DNA from 4 places in the Kitasatospora viridis genome. Region 3 is predicted to be linked to each of the others. Evidence: riboswitches for the same ligand, from Rfam matches in the RefSeq annotation. Region 3 holds a riboswitch; each other region holds the start of a gene.

Region 1 (4,674 bases), on a different contig from region 3:
GGCACCGGCACCACGGTGCGCGAACTGCTGGGCGCCTTCGAGTCGGTGACCGGCGAGCAGCTGCCCGTCGTCGAGGCCCCGGCCCGCCCGGGCGACCCGGCCGGCAGTCGCCCGGACTCCGCCCGGGCGCGCGAACTGCTCGACTGGGAGCCGCAGTTCACCGTCGAACAGGGCATCCGCGACTCGCTGCGCTGGGCCGAGCTGCGTGACGCGGTCTTGAACGGCGAAGCGGATCCCGACGCCGGTTGACCCCAAGCCTGAAGTCCCGGTGCCGCGCGAACCTGCGCCCGCGCGGCACCGGGACTTCAACCATGCTGACGCTGACGCACCGTCAGGACTTGGCCGCTCCCCAGCGGTTCTCCACCTTGGCGAACCGCCAGTAGGCGAGCGCGGCGGCCCAGACCACCACGAACAGCCCGACGATGATGAAGCCGACGTTGTTCAGGTCGACCCCGGAGATCCAGCCGGTCACCGGGTCGTGCAGGTCCAACTGGTCGTGCAGCACGCCGACCAGCTCGATCGTGCCGATCAGGAAGGCGACCGCGATCGACAGGCCGGTGATGGTGAGGTTGTAGTAGACCTTGCGGGCCGGGTTCGAGAACGCCCAGTGGTAGGCGAAGTTCATGAAGGTGCCGTCGAGGGTGTCGAACAGGCTCATCCCGGCGGCGAAGAGCAGCGGCAGGCAGAGGATCGCGTACCAGGGCAGGCCGGCCGCCGCGCCCGAACCGGCCATCACCATCAGGGTGACCTCGGTGGCGGTGTCGAAGCCGATGCCGAAGAGCAGGCCGATCAGGTACATCTGGCCGGGGCGGGTGATCGACTTGGTCAGCCGGCCGAGGATGCGGTTCATGAACCCGCGCCCGTCCAGGTGCTTCTCCAGCTCGTGCTCGTCGAACTGGCCGGCCCGCATCGCCTTGAAGACGCGGTAGATCCCGGCCAGCGAGACCAGGTTGAGCGCGGCGATCAGGTAGAGGAAGCCGCCGGAGACGCTGGTGGAGACCAGGCCGAGCAGCTTGTGCGCACCCGAGTTGTCGTCGGTCAGGGTGCCGACCACCTTGGCGCCGGCGGCGACCAGGGTGGCCAGCACGACCACGATGCTGGAGTGGCCGAGGGCGAACCAGAAGCCGACCGAGATCGGCCGCTTGCCGTCCGCCATCAGCTTCCTGGTGGTGTTGTCGATGGCGGCGATGTGGTCGGCGTCGAAGGCGTGCCGCATGCCGAGGGTGTAGGCGGTGACGCCGAGTCCGAGGCCGAAGGCCTGGGTGCCGACGGCGTAGTGGTGCGGGACGACCAGGGCGATCAGTATGCCGAAGGCGGCCACGTGCATCCCGGCGATCACCGCCATCAGGCCGCCGGTGCGGACCCAGTCCTTGCGTTCCCAGCGTAGTGATGCGGCCCGTGCCGCGGACGGCAGGGCAGTGGTTTCGGGCATGGTCATACCGGGGCAGCCTCTCCAGCACCTCGTGGACAGTTCTCGTGCGGTGCCGTGGCCGGTCTCCTGGCTTACGGGTGGCCGCCCCTCCCACGGGGGGAGGTGCGAACGTCCCCGCACCTGGCCTTCCCAGGCGCTGTGCGCCCAGTGACCACCCGTCGGCGGGCCGACGGGGGTGGTGGCGGAGACTTCCCGATCACAGTGGCGAGGGCCGCTCCGGAATTCCCGTGCCTGAGCACGGTGCACCGGTCTTCCCGAACACCACGGCAGCGCACACCGTAGACGTCCGGGCTGGTCAGCCACAAGCCTGCATACCTGTGCATGTGTTGCAGATCACCGGCGCACGATGGTGGATGATGTCGGCATGCACCTGGTTCCCGAGGACCGCGCGCACCGGCGCGCCATCGACGAGCACACCGTCTGCGACGCCATCGCCGGCATCGCCGAGCCGGAGACCGTGCGCGGCTGGGCCGCCCGGTTCTCGCTGCTCTCCGATCCCAACCGGCTCTCGGTGCTGATGGCCGTTCACCGCGCCGGTCCGATCGCGGTGACCGACCTGGCGCTGGCCACCGGGATCAACGAGACCGCCGTCTCGCAGATCCTGCGGTTGCTGCGGGTCTCCGGCACGGTGGCCGCCGAGAAGGACGGCCGGATCGTCCGCTACCGCCTGGTGGACGCGGAGACGGCGGGGCTGCTGGAGTCGATCCCGGTGCTGCGCCAGGTGGTCTGACGACGGGTCAGGAGAGCAGCGCGCCCGCGCCCATCAGTGCGGCGACCGCCAACAGGGCTGCGGCGAAGGCGCGTTGCAGGGTGCGACCGGCGAACCGGTCGGCCAGCCGCTTCCCGTCCCAGGCGCCGAGCACGGCGGCGGCGGTGAACGGGGCGACCACGGCCCAGTCGAGTCCGCCGGTGGTGCCGAGGCGTGGGACGAGCGCGGCGAGCGAGTTGGCGCAGATCACCAGCAGGCTGGTGCCGACCGCTTCGGCCATGGTGAAGCCGAGCGCGGAGACCAGGGCGGGGACGGCGAGGAAGCCGCCGCCGACCCCGAGCAGCCCGGTGACCGCGCCGAGCCCGGCGCCGGCCGCGGCGGCCCGGGCGGGGGAGTGCCGGGCCGGCGCGCGGCCGCGGGCGGGCCGCAGCATCCGCCCGGCGGCGGTGGCCGCGAGCAGGGCGAACGCCGCGGTGAGCAGGCCCGCGGGCACGTGCGCGGAGAGTGCGCCGCCCGCCGCGGCGGCGGGCAGTCCGGCGGCGGCGAACAGCGCGCCGGTGCGCCAGCGCACCCGGCCCCCCTTCGCGTGCGCCAGCAGGCCGGTCAGCGAGGTGACCGCGACGATCAGCAGGCTCGCGGTGCCGGCGCCGGCGGGGGAGAAGCCGAGCAGGTAGACCAGCGCCGGGACGGCCAGCATGCTGCCGCCGCCACCGAGTCCGCCGAGCGCCAGCCCGACCACCGCACCGGCCGCCAGGGCCGGCAACAGGGCGGGCAGCAGGGCCGTCATGTCGAACGTCCTGGCTGGTCAGAGCGGTGCCGAGGGGGACGGTCCGGATGGTGGCGCATGGCGGCTCCTGGGCGTTTGGATACCGGTGGGGGTATGTTGGTCGATGTCCCCAGCGTATACCCCCACCGGTATTGCGCCAGGCTGCCTCCAGCCGTCGCCAGCTGTCTCCAGCTGTCTCCACCCGAGGATCCGCATGCACTTCGCCCAGTACTACCTGGACTGCCTCTCCCACGCCTCCTACCTGATCGCCGACGAGACCACCGGCCGCGCCGTCGTGGTGGACCCGCGCCGCGACGTCGACGAGTACCTGGCCGACGCCGGGGCCGCCGGCTTCACCGTCGAGGCGGTGATCAACACGCACTTCCACGCCGACTTCCTGGCCGGCCACCTGGAGCTGGCCGACCGCACCGGCGCCTGGATCGGCTACGGCCGCCGGGCCGAGACCGAGTACCCGATCCGCAGGCTCGCCGACGGCGAGCGGATCAGCCTGGGCCAGGTCACCCTGCAGATCGTCGAAACCCCCGGGCACACCCCCGAGTCGATCAGCGTGCTGGTCTTCGCGCGGGCCGAGGACACCGTGCCGTACGGCGTGCTCACCGGCGACACGCTGTTCGTCGGCGACGTCGGCCGGCCCGACCTGCTCGCCTCGGTCGGCGTGAGCGCCGAGGAGCTCGGCGGGATGCTCCACGACAGCGTGCACCGCAAGCTGCTCGCGCTGCCCGACGAGGTGCGGGTCTTCCCCGCGCACGGGGCCGGCTCGGCCTGCGGCAAGAACCTCTCCACCGACCGGCAGTCCACCATCGGGCGCGAGCGCGCCACCAACCCCGCGTGCGCGCCGATGGAGCGGGAGGCCTTCGTGGCGCTGGTCACCGAAGGGCAGTCGAGCGCGCCCGGCTACTTCGGCTACGACGCCGACCTCAACCGCCGCGACCGGGCGCTGCTTGAGCCGCCCGTCGCCCTGACGGCCGAGCGGTTCCGCCACCTGCGGGCCGAGGGCGCGGTGGTGGTGGACGGGCGCGACCCGCAGGAGTTCGCCGCCGGACACCTCGCGGGCTCGATCAACCTGCCGGCCGACGGGCGGTTCGCCGAGCAGGCCGGGACGGTGCTCCGGCCGGAGCAGCCGGTCCTGGTCCTCGCGTCGGACGGGCGCGGGGCCGAACTGGTCACCCGGCTGGCCCGGATCGGCTTCGACCGCGCGGCCGGATACCTGGGCGAACCGGCGGAGTTGGTCCGCACCGCACCCGAACTCTTCGCGCCCGCCGCACGGTTGACCGTGGCGGAACTGGCCCGGGCCGAGGCGCCGCTGGTGCTGGACGTCCGCACGCCCGGGGAGCGGGCGGCCGGGGCGATCCCCGGCTCGGTCTCCCTTCCACTGGCCGAACTGCCGGAACGGATGGCCGAGTTGCCCGCCGACCGGCTGATCGTCGCACACTGCGCGGGCGGCAACCGGTCCTCGGTTGCCGCCAGCCTGCTGCGCCGCGCCGGATTCCCCCGGGTGGCGGACCTGCTGGGCGGGTACGCGGCCTGGACGCAGGCGGGGAACGAGTCGGCCGGCGAGGTGTCCCGGTGAGCAGCTCCGCAGCAACCGTCAAGCCCAGCAAGCCGATCCAGCACCGCCCCGGCGCACTCGGGCGCCTGGGGCTCTGGGCGGTGCGGCACACCAAGGCCGTGCTGATCGGCTGGCTGATCGTGGTGATCGGCCTCGGGGCGTTCGCCCCCAAGGTGACCAGCGCGCTCTCCGGCGCC
Region 2 (4,674 bases), 820 kb from region 3:
CCTCGGCGGCCCGGGCCAGCAGCGGCCGCTCCAGGCCGCGTTCGCGCAGCCAGGCCAGGTCGGCCACGGTGGCCCGGGTGCCGGGCAGCACCACCAGGTCGGCGTCGGCCAGCTCCTCGGGCCGGGTGGCCCAGCGCACCAGCACGCCCGGCTCCTGGGCCAGCGCGTCCAGGTCGGTGAAGTTGGAGAGCCGGGGCAGCCGCAGCACGGCGACCCGCAGCACGTCCTCGCCGTACGGGCCGACGGTGCCCGAGCGGGTCACGGCGGTGGACAGGTCGAGCGAGTCCTCGGCGTCCAGCCAGAGGTCGGCCAGCATCGGCAGGGTGCCCAGCACCGGACGCCCCGTCAGCTCGTGCAGCATGTCCAGCCCCGGCTTCAGCAGCCGGGCGTCGCCGCGGAACTTGTTCACCAGCCAGCCCGCGACCAGCGCCTGGTCGGCCGCCTCCAGCAGCGCCAGGGTGCCGTACATCGCGGCGAACACGCCGCCCCGGTCGATGTCGCCGACCACCAGCACCGGCAGGTCGGCGGCCCGGGCCAGGCCCATGTTGGCGATGTCCCGGTCGCGCAGGTTGATCTCGGCCGGCGAGCCCGCGCCCTCGCACACCACCACGTCGAACCGGCGGCGCAGATCGGCCAGGCACTCCAGCGAACGCTCCAACAGGTAGGGCTTGCGCTCCCGGTAGTCCAGCGCGCCCACCTCCGCCACCGGGCGCCCCAGCAGTACCACCTGGCTGCGCCCGTCGGCGCCGGGCTTCAGCAGCACCGGGTTCATCGCCGCCTCCGGCTCCACCCGGGCCGCCTGCGCCTGCATCACCTGGGCCCGACCGATCTCCGCGCCGTCCGCGGTGACCATCGAGTTCAGCGACATGTTCTGCGCCTTGAACGGCGCCACCTTGACGCCCCGCCGGACCAGCCAGCGGCAGATCCCGGCGGTCACCACGCTCTTCCCCGCGTCCGAGGTGGTGCCGGCGATCAGGATCGCGTTGCTCACTTGCGCCCCTTCCAGAGCAGTCGGGCCGCCACCGTGGTGCCCAGGGCCAGCAGGCCGACCCGGCGGGACAGCCGGCAGGCCCGTTCGATGTCCGGGGCCGCCACCGGGCGCAGCTCGGCGCCCAGCACCGGCCGGTGCTCCGTCCTGGTGCCGTACTGGAGCGTGCCGCCGAGCCGCACGCCCAGCGCGCCCGCGAAGGCCGACTCGGCCTGGCCCGCGTTGGGGCTCGGGTGCGCCGAGCCGTCCCGCCGCCAGACCCGCCAGGCCCGGCCCCGGTCCTCGGCGGCCGCCACGGTCAGCAGCGCGGTCAGCCGGGCCCCCGGCCAGCCCGCCACGTCGTCCAGCCGGGCCGCCGCCCAGCCGAACCGCCGGTAGCGCGCCGACTTGTGACCCACCATCGCGTCCAGCGTGTTCACGGCCCGGAAGGCCAGCAGCCCAGGCGCACCGGCCAGCGCGCCCCAGACCAGGGCGTTCACCACGGCGTCCGCGGTGTTCTCGGCCACCGACTCGACCACGGCGCGGGCGATCTGCTGCTCGTCCAGCCCGCTCGGGTCCCGCCCGCACAGGTGCGGCAGCCGCCCGCGCGCCGCCGCCAGGTCGCCGGCCGCCAGCGCGCCGCCGATGGTGCGGGCCTCCCGGGCCAGCGAGGTGCCGCCGAGCACGGTGAAGGCGGCGAGGCCGGCGGTGACGGTCCGGCGCAACGGGTCCGCCCGGTGCTGCAGGGCGGCCGCGCCGGCCGCCACCGCGCCGACCGCGAGCGCGGTGTGCAGCGCGCCGGCGCCGCGGTGGTCGCGGTGCAGCAGGAGTTCCAGGCGGTGGGCGGCGCGGCCGAACAGGGCCACCGGGTGGCCGCGGCGGGGATCGCCGAACACGGCGTCGGCGGCGTACCCGGCGACCGCGCCGAGGGCGTAGGCGGACGCGGGCGGCAGGGCGCGCTGCATCGGTGGGTGTCCTCACTCAGGGTCCGCGCCCTGGATCGACGAACCGGGGGCGAGAGTTCCTGGCTCGCGGGGTGAGCGCCCCGCGGATCGACTCCCCGGACGGACTCCCCGGTGACAGTGGCGGGACCGCGCCGGATTCGCACCGGCTTCCTCTGCTTGCCTCCGTTTGGCCCATGGATCCCACCACGCCGTCAAACCGCGCGTCAACCAGGCGACCCGGCCCCGCCGGGCGTGGTTGATCACACCGCGGGGCCGCCCGGTCGGGGGTGTCCGCACTGGTGGATCGTCCAACGGTCCGTCAAGGGGTGCGGCGGCGCTTCGTGCGTTCGGCGGCTGGGGGCCGACCTGGGGCGGGCCTAGCGTCGGGCCATGCGAAGAAGCAGCCCGGCCCCCGCCCCGGTCCCGTTCTCCCCGCAGGCCGCCCGGGCGCACCGGGACGGCCTGGGCCTCAGTCCGGAGCAGGTGGCCGAGGGCATGGCGGCGCACGGCGTGCGGCTGCTGCCCAGCCACGTGCTGGGCTTCGAGAGCGGCGAGTTCCGGCCGAGCGAACAGGAGTTCATCGCCCTGGCCCGGGCGCTCTGGTGCCCGCCGGTGCAGCTGATGGGGGTGCGGCCGGGCAGCCTGCGCGACTACCGGCTGGCCCGCGAGCTCAGCCAGCAGCACGCCGCCACCCGGATCGGCCTGGGCCTGCGCAGCTACGCCACCGCCGAGCTGACCGGCCGCTGGACCGGCGACCCCGAGCAGGCCGCCGCGCTGGTCGAGCTGTTCGGCATGACGCTGCGCGACTTCGTCCGGGTCACCGGCGCCGAGGCCGAGCTGGACGAGCGGCTGCGCCAGTGCGTGGAGGGCCGCTGGCGGGCCCAGCTGCCGGCCCTCGCCAAGCTGGTGCCGGTCCCGCCCGAGCGGCTCGGCCAGGTGCTGGCCGCGCTGCACGCCGAGCACCAGGTCCCCTCCCACTGGGGCGCGACCACTCCCGCCGAGGGCCCCGTGCCCGCCGAGTCGCGGCCCGCCCGGTTCTGGAGCCTGCTGGCCCGCGGCGGCACCGGCGGCCTGCCGGTCTGACGCCCGACGGGATCACAGCGGTGGCCGGAACCCGCGCGCCGGGTTGAACTGGTGGGGTCCCGAGCCGCCATCAGCACCCCTGGGAGAGCCATGCGTTGGGGAACCGTCGTCGCCGCCGCCACCACCGTCGTGATCGGAGCGGGCGCGGCCGCCCTGCTGCTGGGCCGGCGGGTCTCCGACCTGACGATCCGTCCGGAGCAGGACGTCGAGGGCGGTCCGGCGGCCGGCGAGCCGGTGCTGAAGGTGCACCGGGTGACGGCCCGTGAGGTGGTGCTGACCCGCACCGTGGCCAGCACCCGGCGCGGCCGGTACGCGCTGGAGTGGCCCGGCGGCCACGCGGTGGTCGGCGGCGTGCTGGGCACCGCACCGACCACCGTCACCCGCCGGCTGGAGGCCGCCACCGGCACGCTGCCCGAGGCCGGCGCCGAGGTGGAGCTGACCGCCCGGGTGCTGCGCGGCGACCCGGGCTCGGCCTGCGGGCTCGACTACATGGACGTGGTGGTCGACGGCGAGCTGGGCCGGATGCCCGCCTGGTACGTCCCGGCGGTGCGCGGCACCTGGGTGGTCCTGGTGCACGGCGCGCTGGCCGACCGCCGGCAGGCCCTGCCGGTGCTGCCGCTGCTCAAGCGGCTTCAGTTGCCGGCCCTGGTGATCAGCCTGCGCGGCGACCAGGGCGCGCCCGCCTCGCCGGACGGGCTGGGCCACTTCGGCGAGACCGAGTGGCGGGACGTGGACGCGGCGATCCGGTTCGCCAAGGAGGCCGGGGCCGGCCGGATCGTGCTGTACGGCTGGTCGGTCGGCGCCACCGCGGTGCTGCAGACGGCCGTCCGTTCCGACCACCGGGACCAGCTGGCCGGCCTGGTGCTGGACTCCCCGGTGCTGGAGCCGGCCGCCACGGTGCGCGGGGTGGCGGCCCGGGCGGGGGTGCCCGGGGCGCTGGCGGGGCAGTTGGGCGCCTGGGCGGCGGAGGGGCGCACGGGGGTGGACCTGGCCGGGCTGGCCCGGATCGCCGAGGGCGCCGACCTGGCCGTGCCCACGCTGCTGCTGCAGAGCCCGCAGGACGCCGTGGCGCCGCTGCGGGCGGCCGAGCACCTGGCCCACCGCCGGCACGACCTGGTGACCCTGCGGACCGTCCCCGGGGCCGCCCACGCGGCGCTGTGGAACGCCGACGCGCAGCACTACGAGGAGATGCTCCGGCGGTTCCTGACGCCGATCCTCTGAACCGGAACCATCCGGTCCGAAACGCCGGGCCACGCGCCTTCCGACCCGCGTGCACGTGGTGACCCCTTGACCACGCTCCGTACCGGCAGTAGTGTCGTGCACAGGTCACGGCAGCCCGGTTTGGCCGCTCTTGCCCCGAGTCCGCCACCCGCGCAACCCGGTCCGCCACAAGACGCGCCGAACTCGATGTGACAACCGCCCCTTACACGGGGAAGACTGCACGGCGTGACGTCTCGGAACCCGCGCGACCGTGATGCCCCGCTCCCGCCGACCACGGGCACCGGCGCGACGGTGACCCGTCTGCCCGGTACGGCCCGCCGGGTCGATGCGGCGCAGCCGGGCCGTTCCGCCAGCCGCCGACGCACCCCCAAGCCGGGTCCAGGCCGCGGCCGGGTCCCGGTGCCGGAGGGCTTCCCCGGTCCCGCCGAGCTCGCCCCGCTGGCCCGCCGGATGCTCACC
Region 3 (4,674 bases):
CATGGTGGCCAGGCGCAGCTGCCCCTCCAACCGGCCGGTGAACCAGTCGACCTGGCTGGGGTCGAGGAGCGCACCGGTGAGGCTGCGCAGCCGGCCGTAGGCGTCGGTCGCGGCGAGGGCGAGCACGAAGCCCCGGCTCCAGACGCTGCCGCGCAGCAGCAGGACGCCGGCCAGGCCGAAGAGCACGGCGTAGCTGAAGCTGGTCGAGTCGACGTTCGCGGTGCCGTCGTGCGACCCGTAGTAGAACAGGCCCTTGAAGAAGACGCCCACGCCGGTCTGGACGGCGGCGTTGTAGCCGGTCCAGGCCGCACGGACGAGCGCCCAGCCGATGCACATCAGCGCGGCCGCCCGCACTCCCCGGGGCAGTTCCCGTCCCGCTCCCGCTGCTGGTCCCGCGACCATCGCCCCCACCCCGATCGATACCTCAGACGGTCGGCTGAAGCATGCCACAGGGTGGGAGGGAGTCGACGGGCCGTTTCCCCATTGTTGTGCGGCTCCGTGCGGAGCTGACCTGTCGCGCCGTCAGTACCGGTACCAGGAGGCGCGCGGACCGACGTCGGCCGAGCGGGTCTTGGCCAGCTGGGCGATGACGTCCGGGGCCAGCGGGCGCTCCCAGATCTGGACGTCGGCGATCGAGCCGCTCCAGGAGTCGGTCCACTGGGACTTGAAGCGGGCCCGGCCGATCTCGATCGGGCCGTTGGTCGAGAGGATCCCGGGCACCGGTGTGGTCTGCGTCAGCACGCCGTCGACGTAGAGCGCGATCGACTTGTTGCCGGCGTCGTACACGCCGGTCAGCGTGGTCCACTGGCCGGTGGTCGCCGGTGCGGTGGACAGCGCCTCGCGGCTGCTGCTGTCCGACGCCGCGGTCTGCACCTTGAAGACCCACTGGTTGTGGTCGCCCCAGAAGTCGCGGCCCAGGTAGTACGAGAAGAACCCGTCGCCGCCCTGGGAGACCGCGGCCCGGCCGCCGGTCGGCGCGTCGTTGCGGACCACCGCGGAGACGGTGAAGCTCTTGCAGGTGTTCAGCACCACCGAGTTCGACTCGGCGTAGCCGTCCGGCGTCCCGTGCACGGTCAGGGCGGAGCCGGTGTGGCCGTCCACGGTGCCGACCTGGCCACCGCCGCCGACGCTCGCGTCATTGGTGTTGCTGGCCGCCGAAGCCGCCGGCGTCGGAGCTATGCACTCGCCCGGCGCGGCCGGCCCGGTCGGCGCCGGCTTGACCGACTGGTCCGACGAGGACTTCTTCCCGGTGAAGTGCAGCACCGCGACGGTCGCCGCGCCGGCCAGCGCCAGCACGCCCACCAGGGCGATGCCGACCCGGAGCCGGCGCTTCTTGCGGGCGCCGCGCTCGTGGGCGTCGGCCATCGCGGCCCAGTCCGGCCCGCCCTGGTCGCCGGTGCCCATCGGCACCAGCAGGTTGGGCTTGGTCGGTTCGGGCTGCGGGTAGCCGTAGCCGCCGGCCGCGGGCTGCGGCTGGCCGTAACCACCGGCCTGCGGCTGCGGCTGGCCGTAACCACCGGCCCCGGGCTGGGGCTGGCCGCCCGCCGGGCCGTACCACTCGGGCGGCGGACCGAAGCCGCCCTGCGGCGGGCCGAAGCCCCCCTGCGGCGGAGTGACGGATCCTGGCCCCCCGTGGGGAGGCTGCGGCTCCCCCTCCCCCGGTCGGGCAGGCCCGCGGGTCCACTCGGCCGGCGTCTCGTTCCCCTCGCTCATGAGGCGAGATCGTAGGCCATGGACCGTCAGGAGCGCGCTTGAGGTAACCAATCCGTGCCCTGCCGAGCCGCCGGAACCCGTGCCTCCGTCACCGCTCCGCCACGACGCGCCACACTACATGTGGTGGTCCACAGGCCCCGCACCACTACATGTATGCTCACTAGCGCTGTCGAAGCAGGGGAACCCGGTGGAAGTCCGGGACTGCCCCGCAGCGGTGAGCGGGCGCTGCCCGCGAGTCCGATGACCTGCCGACGGTGTGCCACCCGGCCTTCCCGCCAAGGCCTCCAAGCACTGCCACACACGTCCGGGCCTCGCGGGTGGGCCAGGGTGCTGACGCGCGCCGGCATGGTTCCGCGCGCCGCCCTGCCCTGCCCTGCGCGGCCCCGGACGTCCGCTGTCCGCCGCCACCAGGAGAGAGTGCGCCTTGACCGTCGCCGCCTCAGTTGCCCTGCCCTCGCAGGGACTCGCCGACACCCAGTCCGACCCCGGTGCGGACTTGCTGCGGCTGCTCACCGACCGGAGCGCCGACCTCCCCCAGGTGGACCCCGGCCACGTCGCCGCCGCCGCGCTGCGCGGCCGCCACGCCGGTTCGGACTTCGCCGAGCTGCGCGGGCTGGCCGTGGACGCCGCCGCCTCGATGATCGCCGAGGACCCCCAGTACTCGAAGCTGGCCGCCCGCCTGCTGGCCCAGGAGATCACCGACGAGGCGGTCTCCCAGGGCGCCGTCTCGTTCTCCGCCTCGGTGGCGGCGGGCCACGCCGAGGGCCTGATCGGCGACACCACCGCCGACCTGGTGGCCAAGCACGCCGAGGCCTTCAACGCGCTGGTGGACCCGGCCGGTGACGACCGGTTCGAGTACTTCGGGCTGCGCACCGTGCAGTCCCGCTACCTGCTGCGGCACCCGATCACCCGCAAGGTGGTGGAGACCCCGCAGTACTTCCTGCTCCGGGTCGCGGCCGGGCTCGCGGTCGGCGACTCGGCCGAGTCGGTGGCCGAGGTCGCCGAGCTCTACCGGCTGATGAGCCGGCTGGAGTACCTGACCAGCTCGCCCACGCTCTTCAACTCCGGTACCCGGCACCCGCAGATGTCCAGCTGCTACCTGCTGGACTCGCCGCTGGACAACCTGGACTCGATCTACGAGCGGTACGCCCAGATCGCCCGGCTGTCCAAGCACGCCGGCGGCATCGGCCTCTCCTACAGCCGGATCCGCTCGCGCGGCAGCCTGATCCGCGGCACCAACGGCAAGTCCAACGGCATCGTGCCGTTCCTGCGCACCCTGGACTCCTCGGTGGCGGCGGTCAACCAGGGCGGCCGGCGCAAGGGTGCGGCCTGCGTCTACCTGGAGACCTGGCACGCGGACATCGAGGAGTTCCTGGAGCTGCGGGACAACACCGGCGAGGAGGCCCGCCGGACCCACAACCTCAACCTCGCGCACTGGATCCCGGACGAGTTCATGCGCCGGGTGAACGCGAACGCCGACTGGTCGCTGTTCTCCCCGGCCGACGTGCCCGAGCTGGTCGACCTGTGGGGCGAGGAGTTCGACGAGGCCTACCTGAAGGCCGAGCAGGCCGGCAAGGCCGTGCGCACCATCCCCGCGCAGACCCTGTACGCCCGGATGATGCGCACCCTGGCGCAGACCGGCAACGGCTGGATGACCTTCAAGGACGCCTCCAACCGGGCCGCCAACCAGACCGCGCTGCCGGGCCGCACGGTGCACTCCTCCAACCTGTGCACCGAGATCCTGGAGGTCACCGACGACTCCGAGACCGCGGTCTGCAACCTCGGCTCGGTCAACCTCGGTGCCCACGTCGCCGCCGGCGCCTCGGCGGCCGACCTGCTGAACGCGATGGACTGGGAGCGGCTGGACGCCACCGTGCGCACCGCCGTGACCTTCCTGGACCGCGTGGTGGACATCAACTTCTACCCGACCAAGGAGGCCGGCACCTCCAACTCGCGCTGGCGGCCGGTCGGCCTGGGCGTGATGGGCCTGCAGGACGTCTTCTTCAAGCTGCGGCTGAACTTCGACTCGCCCGAGGCGAAGGAGCTCTCCACGCTGATCGCCGAGCGGATCATGCTGACCGCCTACGAGCGCTCCAGCGAGCTCGCCGAGCAGTTCGGGCAGCACCCGGCCTACGCCGAGACCCGGGCCGCCCGCGGCCAGCTGCACATCGACCACTTCGCGACCGCCCCGCACTGGGCCGACCGCTGGGCGGCGCTGCGCACCACCATCGCCCGCACCGGCCTGCGCAACTCGCTGCTGCTGGCGATCGCCCCGACCGCCACCATCGCCTCGATCGCCGGCGTCTACGAGTGCATCGAGCCGCAGGTCTCCAACCTGTTCAAGCGCGAGACGCTGTCCGGCGAGTTCCTCCAGGTCAACCCGTACCTGGTGAAGGAGCTCAAGGAGCTGGGCGTCTGGGACCAGCAGACCCGGGACGCGCTGCGCGACGCCAACGGCTCGGTGCAGGAGCTGGGTTGGCTGCCGGAGCCGGTGCGCGAGCTCTACCGCACCGCCTGGGAGCTGCCGCAGCGCGCGCTGGTCGACCTGGCCGCCGCCCGGCAGCCGTACATCGACCAGAGCCAGTCGCTGAACCTGTTCATGGCGGCGCCGACCATCGGCAAGCTCAGCTCGATGTACGCCTACGCCTGGAAGGTCGGTCTGAAGACCACCTACTACCTGCGCTCGCGCCCGGCCACCCGGATCGCCCAGGCCGCCTCCGGCGCGGCCCGCACCGCGACCGCCACCCCGGTCAGCGTTCCCTCCCCCACCATGTCCCAGGAGGAGCAGGACGCCATCGCCTGCTCCCTGGAGAACCCCGAGTCCTGCGAGGCCTGCCAGTGACCGCCCTCCCGTCGCCCGACCACCGCCCCTCATCGGCGGCGCTGCGCACCGACACCTCCTTGACCAAGCAGACGAAGATGCTGCTCGACCCCGGCTTCGAGCTGACCCTGCGTCCGATG
Region 4 (4,674 bases), 3.0 Mb from region 3:
GATCTGGGCGTCCTTCACCTCGCAGAGCCAGCCGTCGACGTGCAGCAGGAAGTCGTCGAAGCCGTCGTCCTCAGGACGCTCGTCCAGGCCCAGGTCGTGGTCGAGCTTGGCGGCCTGGATCAGGGTCCAGATCTGGGCGCGGATGGCCGGCAGCTTGGCCGGGTCCATCGCGGCGATGTTGGAGTGCTCGTCGAGCAGTTGCTCAAGGCGGGCGATGTCGCCGTAGGAGTCGGCCCGGGCCATCGGCGGCACCAGGTGGTCGACCAGCGTGGCGTGCGCCCGGCGCTTGGCCTGGGTGCCCTCGCCCGGGTCGTTGACCAGGAACGGGTAGATCAGCGGCACGTCGCCGAGCGCCGCGTCCGGGCCGCAGTCGGCCGAGAGCGCGGCGGTCTTGCCGGGCAGCCACTCCAGGTTGCCGTGCTTGCCGAGGTGGACGATCGCGTCGGCGCCGAAGCCGCCGTCGGACTGGGCGGCCGCGATCCAGCGGTAGGCGGCCAGGTAGTGGTGCGAGGGCGGCAGGTCCGGGTCGTGGTAGATCGCCACCGGGTTGGCGCCGAAGCCGCGCGGCGGCTGCACCAGCACCAGCAGGTTGCCGGCCCGCATGGCGGCCAGCACGATGTCGCCGTCCGGGTTCTGCGAGCGGTCCAGGTAGAGCTCGCCGGGCGCCGGGCCCCAGTGCTCCTCGACCCGGGCCCGCAGGCCGGCCGGCAGGCCGGCGTACCAGCGGCGGTAGTCGGCGGCCGGGATCCGCACCGGGTTGCGGGCCAGCTGATCCTCCGTCAGCCAGTCCTGGTCGTAGCCGCCCGCGTCGATCAGCGCCTTGATCAGCGCGTCGCCCTCGTGCTCGTCCTCGGTGGGCTCCATGCCCGGGAAGCCCTCGCCCAGGTCCCAGCCCTCCGCGCCGAGGCGGCGCAGCAGCCGGGCCAGGCTGGCCGGGGTGTCCAGGCCGACCGCGTTGCCCACCCGGGCGTGCTTGGTCGGGTAGGCGGAGAGCACCAGGGCCAGGCGCCGCTCGGCCGGCGGCACGTGGCGCAGCCGGGCGTGCCGCACCGCGATGCCGGCCACCCGGGCGGCCCGCTCGGCGTCGGCCACGTAGACGGTCAGGCCGTCCTCGTCCAACTCCTTGAAGGAGAACGGCACGGTGATCAGCCGGCCGTCGAACTCCGGCACCGCGACCTGGGTGGCGGTGTCCAGCGGGGAGAGCCCGTCGTCGCTGCCCTCCCACTGCTCGCGCGACCAGGTCAGGCAGAGCGCCTGGAGGATCGGCCGGTCCAGCGCGGCCAGCGCGCCGGCGTCCCAGGCCTCCTCGTCGCCGCCGGCCTGCGCGTCGGCCGGCCGGGTGCCGCCGGCCGCCAGCACGGTGGTGACGATCGCGTCGGCCGCGCCCAGCTCGGCCAGCAGCTCGGCCGGCGCACCGCGCAGCGAGGAGCAGAAGAACGGCCGGGCCTGGCCGCCGGCCTGCTCGATCGCCCCGCACAGCGCCTCGACGAACGCGGTGTTGCCGCTCATGTGGTGGGCGCGGTAGTAGAGGACGGCGACGCTCGGGCCGTCGGTGTTCGCCGGGGTCCGCTCCAGCGGACCCCAGTCGGGCGCGGAGGCGGGCGGCGCGAAGCCGTGGCCGGTGAGCAGCACGGTGTCGGAGAGGAAGGCACCCAGCTCGGCCAGGTTGGCCGCCCCGCCGTGCGCCAGGTAGGCGTGCGCCTCCGCGGCCAGGCCGGCCGGCACCGTCGAGAGCTCCATCAGCTGGGCGTCCGGCGCCTGTTCGCCGCTGAGCACCACCACCGGGCGCGGCCCGGCCAGCAGCACGTCCAGCCCCTCCTGCCAGGCCCGCCGGCCACCGAGCAGTCGCACCACCACCAGGTCGGTGCCCTCCACCAGCTCGGGCAGGTCGGCCGCCGAGAGCCGGGCCGGGTTGCCGAGCCGGTAGGCGACCGGGCCGTCGGACGCGCGGGCCGAGAGCAGGTCGGTGTCGGAGGTGGACAGCAGCAGGATCATGCGGTGGCCTTCCTCGGGGTCCGCGCCCCGGGCTGGTGGAGGAGGAATTGACGGAGTGGAGTTCCTGGCTCCCACGGCTGCTGAGCCGTGGTCACAGTGGCGGGACCGCACCGGTTCCTCACCGGTTTCCTCCTGCACCGTCATGTCAACCGGTGGACCGGAGCCCACCCGCGCGACATCCTAGACGGGGCCACCCGCCGGTGACAGGCGGTGTGACCATGACGACTACTTCGGGTACTTCGGGGGAGCAACTGATGAACCGTCTCGTCCACCGGCCGGCCACCAGCGCGGCCGTCCTCACCGCACCGAGCACCTACTCCTACCCGGAGGCCGGCGCCAGCGGCGGCCAGCCGCACACCGACGCGGGCAACTACGCCTACGCCCCCGGCCAGTGCTTCAACTGGGACGCCGAGCCCGACTGGGACATCATCCTCTTCCAGGTCCAGCACACCCACTGCGGCTGACCACCGCGGCCCCAGGTCCGGCGCTCATCGTCGACGGCGACCACCGAGGCGGCGGGTACGAGGCTGTTGGGCTTCGGTGCGTCGGGGTCGTTCTCGTAGTCACGCCTGGCCATGGTCGAGTGCCTCCCGACGGACCGGCCCGTGCTCTGATCTTGGACTGCGGGTCGGTCTGGCCTCGGTGGTCGTCAGCCGGCTCGGACCGCACCTTCCGGCCAGACGACAGTAACGGGCACCTGGGCTGCACGCGCCGCCGCGACGGTGTCGGCGGTTCCCCCGCGCCCGTTGCCAGGGTTGCCGTCCCAGACGGCGAACAGGTGGTCGGCACGGCGCAGCAACTCTGTGTTGGCGGCTTCGTATGCCTCGCGGTTTGCCTCTGCGAACGGCATGACGACGACCTCTGCAGCGGCTTGGCGAAGACGGTCGAACTCGGCGGCGAACGCGGGCTTCACCTTGGCCTGCCGGTAGTCGGCTGACGGGACTACAGCGACCAGTCGGCCGCCGAGCGACAGCACCACGTCGGCGAAGATCGAGTCCGCGCCCTTCGCGATGCACGAGACACCAGTGAGGCCGTGCTCGATGTGGTCGGCGAGCAGCACTTCGAGTGCTCCACGGACCAGGGTGACGCTTTCCTCGGTGAGGTCCATGTGCCCGGTCACTGCGATCACGGTCATACCGCATCCCCTTCGGGTCAGTTCGCCAGTAGCTCGCGGATGCTATCGCGGGCTTCCTTGACAGCCGGGTTCGTGGATTCCCGGACGGTGTACCGGTAGAGGCCGCTGAGTTGAGTGCGAACCCGGTCGGACTTGGTGAGTGCGGCAGCGGCCACGGCCTGACGGGTCTCCTCGATGGCCCCCGATACGTCGCCCATGAGGAACTGCGCCTCAGCAAGCCCGATCCTGTCGAGTGCATGAGATCGGCTTGCCTCGGTTCCTCGCCCGGTGAGCGCTGCCCGGATGTGGTCGGCGGCAACCTTCGAGTACGAACCCGGGTCAGTGCGGGCGAGGTCCAGCAACCGTCCACCGGTGACCCCGGAGATCTCGGCCTCGTCGAAGTACGCGATCCAGTGTGGTTCATCCTCGGCGGCACCAGCCGAGGCAAGCTCTTCATGGGCCTGCTCGGTTGCCCGCCGAAACGCCGCAACCCGCCCCGTCGCTGCGTAAGCCCAAGCCTCGCGGGTTCGAAGCATGGCCCGAACCCTCGGGCTGGCGTGTCCGTGACTGCCCTCCTGAGCGAGTCGGACGAGTTCGAGCGCATCGCCAGGGCGATCGGTGTAGAGCATCTGACGTGCCATGCCGGCCAGTACGTTGGCGCCGAACGCGCGGTCACCACCCGCATGTGCCGAGCGGAGCGCCAGGCGGTAGTAGTCCTGCGCCCGGCGTTGGTATCCGCTGTCCCACATCATGGTTGCTGCGGTACCGGCGAGCTGTGCCATGACGCGATGGAGGCGTCCCTCGATATCGGGTCGTTGCCGATCTTCGAGCATGGCGGCCGTGTCGTTCAGTTGGCCGAGCACCGCCTTGGCTCGCAGGCCCCCGCCGAAGCGGTGGTCCCATCGGCGGAAGGCAGCGGCTGCGTGTTCGAGTTGGCCGATGTCGTGAGTTCCGAGGCGGCCTGGGCGCCGACGCTCGGAAGCGGTCAGCGCTGGGGCTAACCAGCCTTCGAGCGGGTCCAGGAGGGCAGTCCCGGTGACGGCGGCTCCGGCGAGTAGCCGGGCGGCTGTGCGTCTGTCCAAGGTGAGATCTGTTCCAGTGAGTTCGGTGGCCAGCGCGGTCGTCACTTCTGACTGCCACGGGAAATCGAGGGCCGCTGGGCTTACTGCCATCGTGACGGGCACTTCCGCGCTGTGCTTCTCCCATGAGCGTGGCGCCAGACCGAGAAGGCCGCCCGGAATGCCCAGCCCATCGGCGATGCGAGCGATCACTTCGAAGGAAGTGATCCGCTTCGACCCGTCGGACATGATCACGGAGACCTTGCCCGGAGTCAGCTGGCACGCCGCCGCGATGCGGTTCTGGGACAAACCGCCGTACTTCTTGATCAGGCCGAAGACTGCTGCGAAGTCGTGCTCGGCCAGAGCCAGGCGGAAGTCTTCACGTGCCAGCAGCTCAGCCGGCAGCAGTGGGCCACGGGTCTGGCCGGTGTGCGTCATCGGACACAGCCTTCGCTGGGAGCATAGCCGGTTACGGAGTATCAAAGTCCCTATTCTCAGAGACTATTA

Evidence for each region. A riboswitch is a leader RNA that binds a small molecule or an ion and turns the genes downstream of it on or off. The one in region 3 is predicted to bind cobalamin.
Region 1: linked by a shared signal. The riboswitch ahead of nicT (Nickel transporter NicT) and the one ahead of FHX73_RS09020 (ribonucleoside-diphosphate reductase subunit alpha) in region 3 are both predicted to bind cobalamin.
Region 2: linked by a shared signal. The riboswitch ahead of FHX73_RS05530 (cobalamin biosynthesis protein) and the one ahead of FHX73_RS09020 (ribonucleoside-diphosphate reductase subunit alpha) in region 3 are both predicted to bind cobalamin.
Region 4: linked by a shared signal. The riboswitch ahead of cobN (cobaltochelatase subunit CobN) and the one ahead of FHX73_RS09020 (ribonucleoside-diphosphate reductase subunit alpha) in region 3 are both predicted to bind cobalamin.

The regions. Positions count from the first base shown of each region.
Region 1 covers NZ_VIWT01000004.1:450,611-455,284, reverse strand. Annotated here, with positions in the region: gene galE (UDP-glucose 4-epimerase GalE) at 1-249, shown strand, start outside; gene nicT (Nickel transporter NicT) at 332-1,438, opposite strand; cobalamin riboswitch at 1,472-1,713, opposite strand; gene FHX73_RS35515 (ArsR/SmtB family transcription factor) at 1,797-2,162, shown strand; gene FHX73_RS35510 (sulfite exporter TauE/SafE family protein) at 2,170-2,916, opposite strand; gene FHX73_RS35505 (MBL fold metallo-hydrolase) at 3,122-4,498, shown strand; gene FHX73_RS35500 (MMPL family transporter) at 4,495-4,674, shown strand, end outside.
Region 2 covers NZ_VIWT01000001.1:1,228,514-1,233,187, reverse strand. Annotated here, with positions in the region: gene FHX73_RS05535 (cobyric acid synthase) at 1-991, opposite strand, end outside; gene FHX73_RS05530 (cobalamin biosynthesis protein) at 988-1,932, opposite strand; cobalamin riboswitch at 1,964-2,111, opposite strand; gene FHX73_RS05525 (helix-turn-helix domain-containing protein) at 2,302-2,994, shown strand; gene FHX73_RS05520 (alpha/beta hydrolase) at 3,085-4,215, shown strand; gene FHX73_RS05515 (hypothetical protein) at 4,441-4,674, shown strand, end outside.
Region 3 covers NZ_VIWT01000001.1:2,049,074-2,053,747, forward strand. Annotated here, with positions in the region: gene FHX73_RS09010 (hypothetical protein) at 1-402, opposite strand, end outside; gene FHX73_RS09015 (LamG domain-containing protein) at 523-1,713, opposite strand; cobalamin riboswitch at 1,861-1,980, shown strand; gene FHX73_RS09020 (ribonucleoside-diphosphate reductase subunit alpha) at 2,138-4,555, shown strand; gene FHX73_RS09025 (ribonucleotide-diphosphate reductase subunit beta) at 4,633-4,674, shown strand, end outside.
Region 4 covers NZ_VIWT01000001.1:5,094,308-5,098,981, forward strand. Annotated here, with positions in the region: gene cobN (cobaltochelatase subunit CobN) at 1-1,995, opposite strand, end outside; cobalamin riboswitch at 2,036-2,179, opposite strand; gene FHX73_RS23000 (hypothetical protein) at 2,250-2,459, shown strand; gene FHX73_RS23010 (hypothetical protein) at 2,645-3,130, opposite strand; gene FHX73_RS23015 (NsdA family TPR-like regulatory protein) at 3,148-4,605, opposite strand.